One region of the Dorea sp. AM58-8 genome, then DNA from elsewhere that is predicted to be linked to it. Evidence: riboswitches for the same ligand, from Rfam matches in the RefSeq annotation. Region 1 holds a riboswitch; the other holds the start of a gene.
The links. A riboswitch is a leader RNA that binds a small molecule or an ion and turns the genes downstream of it on or off. The one in region 1 is predicted to bind thiamine pyrophosphate.
Positions count from the first base shown of each region.

Region 2: it holds a riboswitch for thiamine pyrophosphate, as region 1 does, so the genes downstream of both, thiM (hydroxyethylthiazole kinase) here and thiW (energy coupling factor transporter S component ThiW) in region 1, are expected to answer to the same signal.

Region 1 is NZ_QSDM01000006.1:81,694-89,305, forward strand. It holds gene DXA18_RS06575 (AAA family ATPase) at 1-448, opposite strand, end outside; gene thiC (phosphomethylpyrimidine synthase ThiC) at 891-2,201, opposite strand; gene thiW (energy coupling factor transporter S component ThiW) at 2,297-2,812, opposite strand; TPP riboswitch at 3,070-3,179, opposite strand; gene DXA18_RS06590 (cytidylate kinase-like family protein) at 3,335-3,937, opposite strand; gene DXA18_RS06595 (SLC13 family permease) at 3,957-5,309, opposite strand; gene DXA18_RS06600 (DNA topoisomerase III) at 5,504-7,612, opposite strand, start outside.
Region 2 is NZ_QSDM01000016.1:10,318-17,929, reverse strand. It holds gene DXA18_RS15670 (hypothetical protein) at 1-143, opposite strand, end outside; gene DXA18_RS11500 (HAD family hydrolase) at 143-625, opposite strand; gene thiE (thiamine phosphate synthase) at 622-1,263, opposite strand; gene thiM (hydroxyethylthiazole kinase) at 1,250-2,071, opposite strand; TPP riboswitch at 2,175-2,280, opposite strand; gene DXA18_RS11485 (Na/Pi cotransporter family protein) at 2,336-4,057, opposite strand; gene DXA18_RS11480 (response regulator) at 4,150-7,290, opposite strand.

The DNA of each region.
Region 1 (7,612 bases):
CAAGCATAGATATGTTCATTGTCTTCCCGAATCTTCTCGGTCTGGTTATCAAAGTAATCTGATACGGCGAGTTGAAAAATTCCCCGATCATCATTGTCTTATCCACATAATAGGCATGAAGCTCTCTCAACCTGCGAAAGTCCTGCAAACCAATAAGAACCTTTTTCTTAGCCCTGGGGCTTCCGTATCGAACCGCTTCCTCACGCAGCATCACACCACTGCCAGAAGTATCCCTTTTATAACCTCCACTTCTGCCAAACAGTTCATCCAACGAACATTTCAGTACATCCGCAATGCGTATCAACGTGTCAAATCCCGGTTCCGCCGTTCCGTTCTCATACTGTGAATATAGCGATTCCTCAATTAACAGCTGCTCTGACATATCCTTTTGTGAATATCCGGCACGCTTCCGATATTCCAATAAATGTTTACAAAATATTTCGTTCATGATGCACCTCCTGCTCTTTTTTTGATAGTATCACAGGTACACATCGTTTTCAACATAATTATTTATTTAAATTTATTGTTTCTTTTTCATTTTTATATATTGACATTTTTAATTTCAGAATATAATATTATGTCACAGTCGATAGGGTGCATGCTGCCGTTTCCGAGCTTTAAGGAAAGGGGAGTGATTCTTATGAGTACATATGAAGAATTTATGATTATACTGGCGACCGCCAACTTGATTATATCTGTTCTAAGTTATACGAAAAAGAAATAGCACCTCCGCTCTGACAAAGTAAGGTGCTATTCTAGCTTCTGAAAACCGCCAGAAACGGATAGGCTTGATCTATCGTATCGGCTGTCTTGTTAATTTCATTATATATGTACTTTTTTAAATGTCAAGTAATATTTTCGATTCATTTCAAAATCTAAATTCAGCTCTTTTACAGAATATCGATATATTCTCCTGCCAGTGCTTTGTTCATACTACGTACTGCGCAGAATTTTCCACACATGCTGCAGGTATCGCTGTGATCCTCTTCCGGACTTCTGCTGTCACGGATTGCCTTTGCATGCTCCGGATCCAACGCACATGCATACTGTGCTTCCCAGTCAAGCTTCTGTCTTGCTTCAGCCATCTTGTCATCAATGTCTCTTGCGCCCGGCACGCCCTTAGCAATATCTGCCGCATGAGCCGCAATCTTGGAAGCAATGATTCCCTGCTTCACATCATCAACATTTGGCAGTGCCAGATGTTCTGCCGGTGTTACATAGCACAGGAATGCAGCTCCGCTCATAGCGGCTACTGCTCCACCGATTGCACTTGTAATGTGATCATATCCCGGTGCAATATCAGTTACGATAGGTCCCAGTACATAGAATGGAGCTCCCATGCAGATGCTCTGCTGGATCTTCATATTAGCTGCCACCTGATCAAGCGGTACATGTCCCGGTCCTTCTACCATAACCTGTACATTATGTGCCCACGCACGTTTGGTAAGTTCTCCCAGACGTACTAACTCTTCAATCTGGCATACATCGGATGCATCAGCAAGGCATCCTGGTCTGCAGGCATCACCAAGCGAAATCGTCACATCGTATTCTTCACAGATATCCAGAATCTCATCATAATATTCATAGAACGGATTCTCTTCACCTGTCATGCTCATCCATGCAAATACAAGACTTCCGCCACGGCTTACGATATTCATTTTACGTTTGTGCTTTTTAATCTGTTCGATCGTCTTTCTTGTTATTCCACAGTGCAGCGTTACAAAATCAACGCCGTCTTCGGCATGCATCCGAATTACATCTACGAAATCTCTGGCAGTCAGTGTTGCCAGATCTCTTTGATAGTGGATGACGCTGTCATATACCGGAACAGTACCGATCATTGCCGGACATTCACTGGTCAGCTTTCTGCGGAATGGCTGGGTATCGCCATGGCTGGACAGATCCATGATGGCTTCTGCCCCCATATTTACCGCACTCATTACTTTCTGCATCTCGATATCATAATCTTTACAGTCTCTGGATACGCCCAGATTCACATTAATCTTTGTACGTAGCATACTGCCGACTCCTTCCGGATTTAAACAAGTATGATTCTTGTTTGCGCAGATGGCTACCTTACCCTCTGCTACCAGCTTCATCAGCGCCTCGGACGTCATGTGTTCTTTCTCTGCAACCACCTTGATCTCAGGTGTTACAATTCCTTTTCTTGCTGCGTCCATCTGTGTTGTGTATTCTCTCATCTTTTTTCTCCTTCTTCGGGATATCCCGGTTCTTTATTGCCCACAACATTTTTCTTACGCGACAGAAGGTGGTGCCCCCAATCTGCCGCCATGCATTACCTTTCAGTCCGTATCTGGTTCAGTGCTCCACCCTTTTCCAATGCAGAGATCAATACATATGCCAGAATACTTCCCACAACTGTAGAAACAAGAAATGGCACAATATAGACAAATAATCCTGTTGGATTCAGTCCCATCAAAAGCTTTGCAACCGGATAAGCTGCAATTCCTCCCAGCACGCCGGTTCCAAACGCCTCAGCACAGCAGGTCAGCCAGAGTTTTCTACACATTGCATATACCAGTCCACAGCACAGAGCTCCAACCATACTTCCCGGAAATGCCATCAGACTTCCGAGTCCAAGAAGGTTACGGATCAGACTTGCCGCAAATGCAATGCCGACTCCCCACCATGGTCCAAGTACAACTGCTGCCAGCACATTTACCATATGCTGTACCGGTGCACATTTACTTCCAAGTATCGGAAAGCTGATAAAGCTTCCGACTACAGCAACCGCTGTCAGAACACCTGCAAGAGCAAGCTTCTTAACTGTGTCATTCTGTTTCATCTTGATTATCCTCCTTTCCTGCCGTAGAGCCCCCGTTATGATGCCTATGTTATGATGCCCACGGATTGTTTCGTGCTTCGCACTCCCACAATCCTACCCTCCATTCGCATATCGTGGGATTATCATCCCACTTTTAGGCTCATGTAGGGGCGTGTTCCAAGGTCATTCATCCACTTATGAGCAAGCTCATGTGGATTTCGACCTTTTTCCCCTGGCATCACACAAAAAAAGAGACCCCCCGTAAGGGCATCTCCTAAATCACTGATTACTCGCTTTGTTGTCCCTACGTTGGCATTATCCAAATCAGGTTATGGGTCGAGAAATGCATTCTCCTCTCAGCCAGCTTTTTACGCCAGCTCCCCGTAACGATCATTCTATTCGTCCTACATTATACTATTATGCAAGATAATTTTCAAGGTAATTATCATAAAAGTCCCCTGTTCAATTATTTCTTTTCCGCTAAATAATAAAACGCTCCCGTTCAGATAAACTGTTTATAACTGTCCATCTGAACGGAAGCATCTTATTTTATAAAGACAATCTCATCTTAATATATTCTTCCATCATATCAGCTGTGCCATCAAGTCCCAGTCTGCTGCTGTTAATGCTGACGTCATATCCTCTGGAGTCACCCCACTTGATCTTACAGTAATGATTGTGGTATGTCTTACGCTTACGATCATGACGTGCGAGCAATTCCTCGGCTTCTCCTCTGGATACACCTTCACGCTGCATGGTACGTTCAATCTTGTCCTGCATATCCCCTAATACGAAGAAACTGATCAAGTTCGGATTCTCTTTCAGAACCGTCTCTGCACATCGTCCCACGATAACAAAAGACTCACCCTCGTCAGCTTTCTTTCTCAGAAAATCAAACTGCAGATTAGCAATGTTTTCCTGTGGAGAATTACTGTAGCCTTTTACCGTTCTAGAGAAAAATGGAGTCTTCGGCAACTCATCGAATTTTTCCAGTGTCTTAACATCCACTTTCTTGTCCAATGCAATCTCGCCGAGCATATGATAATCATAAAAAGTCAGTCCAAATCGTTTTGCCAACTCCTCTGCTATCCTATGTCCACCGCTTCCATACTCACGTCCAATGGAAATAATCAGCTGTTTCTTCAGTTCCATACTATCACATTCCTTTCCATTAACAATATCTGAGCCAGATTCCTACTGTTGCAACCACCATTACGATAATTGTTGCCGGAACTGCACTCTTGCAGTATTTGCCCCATCCAACGATGTGACCTTCTTTTGCGATAACCGACATACCTACTACATTCGCTGATGCTCCGATTGGTGTTGCGCTTCCTCCGATATCTGTTCCCATAGAAAGTCCCCATGCCAGTGTAGAAATATTCACACCATTCAGAGCTGCCAGACTCTGGATAACAGGAACCATTGTAGCCGCAAATGGGATATTATCTACAAATGCACTTGCAATTGCAGAAACCCAAATGATAATCGCTACCATTACATACAGGTTGCCACCACTGACACTACCAATAAATTCGGCGATCAGCTTCAAAACATTTGTCTGCTCCAGACCACCTACTACGACAAAAAGTCCAATGAAGAATAACAGCGTCTTATAATCTACGCCTTTAATCACCTTCACTATATTTTTACCGGATGTAATCAGTGTAACGATTGCAATTCCAAGACCAATCGTCGCTACCGTAAGTCCTGTCTGTGCATGTGTTACAAGAAGTACAACTGCACACAGAAAAATGACTGTGCTGATTGCAAAACTTGTCTTATTGGTAATCGCTGACTTCGGATCCGGATATTCTGCTACTACTTTTCCAGTACGCTTTACACGAAGTTCTTTGTGGAAAATCAAATAGTAATAGATTACTACCAGAATCAGTGAAATACCAGCCAGTACACCAGTATTGGTAATAAAGTCTGCAAATGTCAGCTGCAGAGATGTTCCGACAATGATGTTCGGCGGATCTCCGCACATAGTTGCTGATCCTCCAAGGTTCGCGCAGAAGATCTCTGCCAAAACCATCGGCACCGGGTCAAAGTCCAGCAAATCAGCAAGTTCCAATGTAACTGCTGCCAGGAACAGGATAACTGTAATACTGTCAATGAACATTGCCAGTATCGAAGACATAAACATGAATGTAATAAAAATCGGTATCACTTTATATTTTACCGCTTTTGCGATCGTCATGCAAAGCCATCTGAAAAATCCCGCTGCTGCCATACCTTCTACCATGATCATCATACCGGCTACGAAAATGATCGTTGCCCAGTTGATGCCGGCAGAGCTCTCAGAAGCCTCACCTGCTGTGTACCAAAATCCCCTCGTAAATATCTGAGCCACATTCAATGTCTCAGTCAATGCTGTCATACTATGCATGCAGATTCCAAATACAACAACCATTGTAACCACTGCACATCCCAAAGTAATAATATGACGTTCAATCTTGTCCATGATAATCAGTAAAAACATTACCAAGAATATCAGGACAGCCGCAATTTGTGCCGCCATAGCTTATTGCCTCTCTTTCCTTTGTATTTTCAATTTCCAAATGCCTATTATAGTCGGAAAGATTGTTAAATTCAATGTCAATCTAGCAAAAAAATTGTACTAAAAAAAGTGCTTTTTTTCTTTCTGTACTTTCTCCACAGGTCAGGCCAAAAATCTAACAGTTGGAGGCCGGTACAAAATAATACACTCAACTGTTATTCATCCAGTTTTATTCCCGCCAGTGCCTGTGCAAATGCATTGTTCACCGGTTCCTCTTTCTGCTTTTTCAGATACTTCTGCACATCTTTTTTGGACACGCCTGCACCTTCTTTGGCTCTTCTCGCCTTAAATGCCTCCAGCTTTTCCTTATATCCACATGTGCACACAAATGTCTCTGCATCGCCTTTCTTGATCAATTCCATCTTTTTATGACAGTTTGGACATCTCGCATTGCTGGTTCTTGCTACCGTCTCTTTATAACCACATTCTCTGTCCTGGCACACCAGAAGCCTCGCATTCTTACCTTTAACTGCCAGCATCCTCTTCCCGCAGCGCGGACACTTGCTGTTCGTCAGATTATCGTGACGGAAAGTTCCATCTGCCTGCTTAATCTCCTGAATCAAGTCTTTTGTGTAATCTTTGATCTCATGAAGAAATGTCTTTTCTTTCCCATTTCCAGCGGCAATGTCCGACAACTGCATTTCCCATCTGGCTGTCAGTTCCGGTTTCTTCAGGTCTTCCGGCACTAATTCTAGCAGTTGTTTTCCCTTTGATGTGATCCGGATCTCATTACCATTCTTTTCTATCAGAAACGTATGGAATAACTTTTCGATAATATCTGCTCGGGTTGCTACCGTTCCGAGACCACCTGTTTCGCCCAGTGTTTTCCGCTCTTTGACATTATCAGACTCCATATAACGGACCGGATTCTCCATCGCACTCAGCAGGGTTGCCTCGGTAAATCTTGCCGGTGGCTTCGTCTTTCCCTGCGACCGCATAATTTGGGAAATATCTACTTCCTGACCTTTTTTCAGTGTCGGAAGCTGCTGCCCTGCTAATCTCAGCTGATCCCCGCTTTTATCATCTTCTTCCTCATCCAGAGACATATTGTCATAGACCGCTTTCCAGCCTTCTTTCAATACGACCTGTCCCTTCGCCCCAAATACTGCGGTAGCCACAGATGGCTTCGCAGATGTTTGCACAGCAGCTTTCATCGTCGTCTGTTCATACTCATATGCCGGATACAGTACACCGATAAAACGGCGTACTACCAGATCGTAAATCTTCCGTTCTTCATTACTCATGTGATCTAATTGTACGTATTCTTCCGTCGGAATGATCGCATGGTGATCGCTGACCTTCTTATCATCCACAAATGCTTTGCTTGTACAGATCGGTGCCTTCAAAAGTGCTGGAATATATGCTTTATACGGTCCGATATTGCAGGCTTTTAACCGTTCTTTGATGGTTGGCACAATATCCGAACCGATATATCTGGAATCGGTTCTTGGATACGTCAATACCTTATGATGCTCATACAGACGCTGCATGATATTAAGCGTCTCCTTCGCCGAGAATCCATACCGCTTATTGGCATCTCTCTGAAGTTCCGTCAGATCATAAAGACCCGGAGATGACTTCTTCTTTGCCTGCTTCTGCACATCCGTAATGACCAGTTTCTGCCCCTTAATGCTCTTTTCTATCTGATCAATAACTTCCTTCTTAAATGACCTGAGGCTTCCGGTCTTTGCATTCTGCCAGGTCCATTTCACGCCTCCTGCCATACACTGTAAGCCATAATAATCTTCCGGCTTAAATGCACGGATTTCTTCTTCCCTGCGTGCGATCATCGCCAGTGTCGGTGTCTGCACACGACCACAGGATAACTGCGCATTATACTTGCAGGTCAGTGCACGGGTTGCATTGATTCCCACCAGCCAGTCTGCTTCTGCACGGCTCTTTGCTGCATGATACAGTGCATTGTACTGTCTGCCATCTTTCAGATGTTCAAATCCTTCACGAATCGCCTTGTCTGTTACCGAAGATATCCACAATCTCTTAATCGGCTTGTGACAACCGGATTTATCCAAGATCCATCTGGCAACTAGCTCGCCTTCCCGACCGGCATCCGTTGCAATGATAATCTCCGATACATCCTTTCGGAACAGCTGGGTCTTCACATTCCGATACTGCTTTGCTGTCTGACGAATTACAACTAATTCCCATTTTTCCGGCATCATCGGCAGATACGACATATTCCATTCTTTAAATTTCTTATCATATTCTTCCGGATCTGCCAGTGTTACCAGATGTCCCAGTGCCCA
Region 2 (7,612 bases), on a different contig from region 1:
TCAGACCAGTCTTCCAACACATAATCTGCCGTTTCCCGAATCTGCTGCCAGTCATCTCCATTGCTCATATCCCGGATACCAACCGTAATAAAACCTGCATTCTTTGCAGTCTCAATCGCATATCCGGCATCCTCAAATACCATTATTTCTTCCGGCTTTCTGCCACTATCGATGCACACTGCAGATAAATCTCCGGCTCATGCTTACCCCTGACAAGTTCAGAACAGGTCCGGATTTCCTGAAAATAATGGTCCATGCCAAGTCGCTTCAACGCTGCCTCTGCATATTCCTTATGACCTGCCGTAGCAATTATCATAGGAATTTTATTCGTATATAGTTTCTCAAGAAACTCTATCACATCTTTTTTTGCCTGTACCTCTTTGTAATAGAAGTCTCTGACTACCATCAGAAGCCCCTGTGTGATCTCTTCTGCCGACTGCGGTAAATTATAATGCTCTTTCGTATATGCCACGCCCTCTTCTATCGTCATCGGATACAGAATCTTGCTCAGTCCCGGTTCCGGTTCTACCTGAATGTTCTCCAGATACCGGACACCTGCCACTTCCCAGATTCCCATAGAATCCAAAAGCGTTCCATCTACGTCAAAGATTACCCCGCGGATCATGCATTCACCATCCTGAATACCGCTTCCTTCAATTCCCTCGTAGCCTCAGTAATATCTTTCTGCGCAAAAATGGCACTGATCACAGCCACACCGTCCAGCCCGTTTCCGGCAAGTTTTTCTACATTGTCTTTACCAATCCCACCAATAGCAATGACCGGAATATGTACTGCCTCTGTGATCTCGCGGATCATCCCTCCGTCCAATACATCTACATCCGTCTTCGACCCGGTCGGAAATACAGCCCCTACTCCCAGATAATCAGCTCCACGTTCCTCAGCAAGAAGTGCCTCCTCTACGGTATGCGCAGACACCCCGATAATCTTATCTGAGCCAAGTTTCGCTCTTACATCTCCGGCTTCCATGTCATCCTGTCCCACATGCACACCATCTGCATCCATTTTCAGTGCGATCTCTACATTATCATTGATTACAAACGGGACGTGATATCTGGCACACAGTTCTTTGATTTCTACTGCTTCTTCAAAAAAATGTTCCTGATCCAGTTCTTTTTCACGAAGCTGGATAAAAGTCGCACCGCCTTTCAGTGCTTTCTCCACCTGATCATACAGGCGTTCCCCATTCAGCCATCTGCTGTCTGTCACAGCATATAGTAACAGATCTTCTCTATCGAACTTCATATTTTGCTCCTTTCTCCAGCATCTCCGGAGTCATATTATAAATAGCATCAATGATCCGGTTGCGATATGTCGCATTTCCGTCTCCCGGCTGCATATAATCATATGCAATCTCACCTGCAAGACCCATCGTACACACTGCTGCTGCCGCCGCACCACATATATCATCCGGATTGGCTGCCAGAAATGCCGTCATCATGCCAGACAACTGGCATCCCGTACCTGTGATCCGTCCCATTTCCGGACGTCCATTGTGTACTACATAGCAGATCTTGCCGTCACTGATCAGATCGATTGCTCCGGTGATTGCAATCACACTGCCACTCTGAGCCGCGTAGTCTTTCACAAATACCACTGCCTGATCCAGATTCTCATCTGTAACTGCATCTGCCACATCAGCATCTACGCCTTTCGTTGTTCCATTGCCGAGTGCCAGTGTCTTAATCTCTGAAATATTTCCACGGATCACATCAAAATGGATCTTTTCAATCAAGCCAAGCGCAGTATCGGTCCGCAGTTTACTCGCTCCGGCACCCACTGGGTCAAGCAGCACTGCATGGTTCAATTCATTCGATTTCTCACCGGCAGCATACATTGCCTCAATCGTTCTCACATTCAACGTACCGATATTAATATTCAACCCATTACATATAGAAGTAATATCAATAATATCTGCCGGTTCGTCAGACATAATCGGGCTTCCGCCACATGCCAGAAGCACATTCGCCACATCATTAACCGTAACGTAATTGGTAATATTATGGATCAGAGGTGCTTTCGTTCTGACTTGTTTCAGGTATTTTCCTAACATACAGTTTCCTTCTTTCATTAAATGATTATAGAAATTTGTGCAAGCACGATTTTGGCACAACAGTTTACCGCACAAAAAGAGACACCCATGCAGGTGTCTCCGAAAAAAATCATATATTGATTCCTACGGCGGCATTATCCGCATCAGGTCAAAGGGTCGAAACTCCTGTTTCCTCTCAGCCTGTCTCACAAGCTCCCCTATCTTCATTCATTACTTATGAACTCCAGTATCATTATATGAAGTCTTATTCTAAATGTCAATTGTTTATGCATTTGCTGCTATTACATTCTGCTGTGCATTTTCTTCTGTATCAAATCTCACATAAGTCACACGGTCCAATGCTTCTTCTGCAATACCGGTACAGTTATCTGCCACACGGTCAAGATTCAGCAGGATACCTGAATATGCTCTGGTAAGCTCCGGATCACACAAATTCTCCTGCAAACGTTCCAGATGCTTCTTGGTGCTTTTCTTCTGTGCCTTGCGCATGCGCTTCTTATCCTTAATCACCTGTTCCGCCTGATCCACATTGTCTGTTGCCACCGCTGTAATTGCCTGTTCAAACAATTCTTCTGCAATAGTCACACACTGTGCCAGTTCTTCTTTTGCCTGTTCTGACAAAATCTTCTCTGATGTACCGATACGCTCATAAATATTTACCACATCTCCACATCGGTCTGCAATACGATCAATGTTATTGGCAATCGCAAGATATCCTGCAACCCGCTCTGCCTGCACTTCCGTCAGTGCACCACCGGTAAACAACTTTGAGATGTACGTCACAATTGCATCCTGCAGCGTCTTGATCGCATCGTGATATTTCTTAAACAACGATTTTGTTTCTTCCTTGTTATCTCCTGATACGATTTCTTTCAAAATCTTCAACATCTTTTCTGTAGATGTTGCAATACGGTTAATCTCGTTAGAAACCATGTACATTGCCGGAATCGGCTGACCTATCATCTTATCATCCAGATACTGTGGTTCATAAGAATGTACTTTCTTCGTATCATCTCCGCGTACGATCGTTGTCACGATCTTCACCATCAATGGAATCAATGGCAACCATACTAATGTACAGACTACATTAAACGTGGTATGCGCATTGGCAATCTGTCTGGAAATCACCTCCACTTCCGGTCCTTTTGGCGAAATGAACTGTACAAACTTCGCCAGCACCGGAATCAGGAACAGAAATACTATGCTTCCTGTAATATTAAAAATACTGTGTGCAAGCGCAGTTCTCTTGGCATTCTTAGACTGTCCGATGGATGCTAACAATGCTGTGATCGTTGTACCAATGTTATCACCAAACAAAATCGGAATTGCTCCTGCCAGACCGATCACACTGGTCACTCCATCCGGTCCAGGCTGTGACGCAAAATTCTGCAGCACCGCAATCGTAGCTGAACTGCTCTGTACAACCAGCGTCATCACGGCACCAAGCAGAACACCAAGCACCGGAATATCTGATACTTTCGCCATAAGTTCTACAAAAATCGGGCTGTTTGCAAGTGGCTTCATAACACTTCCCATGATCTCAATGCCTTCAAACAACAGACCAAAAGAAAAAATAACCAGACCAACATTCTTTACCTTTTCTTTCTTAGAAGCAAAGTAAAGCATAAAGCCAACAAAAATAATCGGATATATATAGTCTGTAATCTTAAATGCCATAAGCTGTGCAGTCATTGTTGTACCAATATTGGCACCAAAAATAACAGAAATTGCCTGTGGCAGACTCATCAGTCCGGCGCTGACAAAACCAATCACCATAACTGTAGTTGCAGAACTGCTCTGCAGCACTGCTGTAACCAGTGCTCCTGCCAGCACTCCCATAATCGGATTCTTAGTCAGGAACTCCAAAATCTTCTTCATTTTCTCTCCAGCAGCCTTCTGCAGCGCATCACTCATACTGTTCATCCCATACAAAAACAGTGCCAGACCGCCAGCCAGTCCAAATACTACCTTACATACTTCATTCATCACATTCTCCTCATTTCCTATGTGTTTCCTCTTTCTTTATCAAGTAAACATTATCAGAGAAATATGATCATCTTTGCAGATTTAGGTTAAATCTATGTAAAATATGTAAAAATCTTCTCTTTCAGCTTCTGTGCCTCGATCGGTTTGGTAAGATGTCCGTCCATTCCGGCCTTGCCGCATTCTACGATACTTTCTGATGTCACCTGCGCTGTCAGTGCCAGAATCGGAATCTTCTTCGCATCGCTCCGTTCCATTTGACGGATGTATCTGGCCGCCTCCAGTCCATCCATGACCGGCATCATGATATCCATCAGGATCATATCATATGTTCCAGGTTCAGAAGCAGCAAACATCTCCACAGCTTCTTTACCGTTCCACGCTTTATCTACCTTAATCTTCATATCCTCCAGGTAAAATTCCGCAATCTCCATATTAATCTCGTTATCCTCCGCCAGAAGTATATGAAGATTTTCTATTGCAGTGACATCTGATATTTCCCCTGTCTCTTTTATCATTTCGCTTTCTGTATCCAGCTCAAATGGTATCTGACAGGTAATTTTTGTCCCTTTTCCAAGCTCACTCTCTACCTGAACGGAACCATGCATTTTCTGAATCAGCCCCTGCACGATTGACATACCCAGACCGGTTCCTTTATACTGTGTTCTTGCATCTGACTGTTCCTGCGTAAATGGCTTAAATAAATGTTCTTCTACAAATTCCCGACTCATGCCAACGCCGGTATCTGTAATGATAAATTCATAGTATACTAACTTTCCGTCACAGGATAATTCTCCGGCATAGGTCTCGATAGAACCGCCTTCTTTATTATATTTAATTGCATTACTAAACAGGTTCACCATAATCTGACGAAGCTGCAGCGGACTTCCAATCAGCGATGTATGTACCATATGTCCTCTGGAAACTCGATGTTCAATTCCTGTCTCTGTAAGCTGTGCATCTACTAACGCTCTAACTTCCTGCATCAGTTCCACCAAATTAAACGGTTCTCTTGGAAGTTCAATCTGATCTGCTTCAATCTTACTCATATCCAGCACATCATTTACCAATTCCAGAAGATGGCCTGCTGAAATCTGTATTTTTTCCATACATTCTCTGCTCTTCTCCGGATCTTCTTCTACCCGACGCATAATCTCCAACATACCCATGATACCATTGATCGGCGTACGGATATCATGACTCATACGGTTCAGGAATTCTGTCTTCGCCTTACTTGCCAGATCCGCTTTATGAAATGCTGATTCCAGGCGTTCCTTTTCCTGATGCTCCTTCTCATGGAACTCTGATGTATCCTTAAACAGAATAATACCATGAACCACTCTGCTTTCCTGCTGCGTTCTGCTGTCATACACCATATCTCTGGACATGAGCACCGTCTTCTGAAGCCAGTATAATCTTCTTTCTACACCGCGCTCACAGTATTCCACCGTAATCTGCTTCTCACCATTCTCAAAACGCTCCAGAAGCTTTTCAGAAGAATCCATGATCCGGTAATTTTCCAGTGTGTCTTCCGTCACATATTTTCTGCGTTCTGCACAATATGCATTATAAGAATACGGTGGTTCTATATGAGAATCAGAGTCAGGGTCACCCTCCGGATAATACACTTTTTCCAGACAGTCATGTGTCAATTCCACTGAATATATCGCCTGTGCCGTCTCCATCAGCGCATCTACATAATCACCGTTTTCCATCAGAGAATGTTTCACCTGATCATAATATCTGGTCAGCTGCAGCTTTTCATTCTGTGCAACTTCCTTCCGGTCACGGAACGGTTCGAAGCCAAGGATAAAATGATGCAGACGTCCATCTGGCGCATGGTCCACATCCAGGATTGTCATACGTCCTCTCTTCACAGGTGGTACATTTCCGCTCAGATATGACTGTATAATCTCCTTTTCCTTACTCAAATGTATCTGTATATAATCAATCTGCAGCTTCCTCCACATATCTCTACGAGTATCATCTGTAGCTAATATCTGCACAATCTGTTCGACTGCTCCGGAATAACTTCCTTCTTCCGCCAGGAAGAACTCGGAACCTGCACGCAGTATCCGGTACTGATCCAACATAGCATCACAGTAAATACAATCTGTAAAATAGTATTCCTGTTCCCTCACCCAGGCCAGCAGGCTCCGGTTTTTTCTCTGTCTTTCCGCTGCCTCTTCCATCTTGGCATGATTCTTATCTACATACATATTCTTATCCGCCAATCGGAATAATTCCCGCATGGTACACTGTTCAAAATCACAGGACAATGCATATCCTACTGCATAGCTTAGCGGCATCTCCGGGTGTTCTGCAGAATACGCAGCCATATGCTCCCGAATCATCCGAAGCATTCTCCTCATCTCCGAATGATCCAGTCCATGAAATACTGCAATAAATTCATCGCCGCCATCTCTTCCTGTAAAATATTCAACTGGTACAGCTTTTCGCAATTCCACTGCAAAGGATCTGATATACTCATCCCCCTTTTCGTGACCCAGATTATTATTGATCGTACGCAGATTGTTCAGGTCAAATACACAGACTGCTGTCAGTCCATCCAACGGTTCCGGATTCCCCAGGATTTCTTCACATTTATTCTTATTTGGAAGTCCTGTCGCCTCATCCAGATACACCTTCTTCTGGAGCATACGATTCTGCGCTGCGAATCTCAATGCTTTGATCAGTTCAAATGCAATCAGGATAATAAGACCTGCAATATCCGCAAATACAATCTGCTCCAACGCATTCAATGCAGAAGCTTTTCGCTGAGAATATGCTTCTGCATAACCAACCGCCTCATCACAGATGCCGAAAAAAGTCTCACTCTTCTCGATAATATCCGTATTCTCATACCCATTCTCACGGACCGACAGAATCTCTTTTTTAAGTTCTTCAAAATAAGAGTCCAGTTCTTCCATCTTGTTCTGAAAATCCTTATCATCCAGACACACCAGGTTCAGATCATTGCTTCCCTCTCGGAGTCCCTGAATATAGGAACTGATGGTATTCATCATCTTATCCTGTGGTTCTTCCGCATCTTCCAGCTTGATCATACGCTGGGTTTCGCCACGCACCAGTCCGGCATAATTCACCACTCGTGCAGTTCCCTGTATCTGTCCAACAAGCGATATGATGACAAAAAATAATATGATCAAAATACTCGTCATCACCATCATCAATGTACGCGTAATATATGTTAATTTATGTTGTGTCTTTTTCATCATTTCTACTGCTCCGTATCACTCCGATTCTTTTCCCACACAGTCTTCCATCATAACGGAATCATTTTTCACAAGTACCGCAAATCCAAGACCTCGACTTATATATCGTAACAAACTTGCCTTATGTTTACAATATCTTTATATCTGATTTTTGATTTGGTAAACTTCTCTCCAAACACAACCTCCCCCGAGGATGTCAAGTCATCGCTACAAACTTTTTAACCTTTTTCCCTTCGATTTTTCCTATAAAACCGTTGTTTTGGAACGGAGGACGTTATATTGTTGTCACAAAATCAGTGGGGAGGATGTAACGTCATTGTCACAT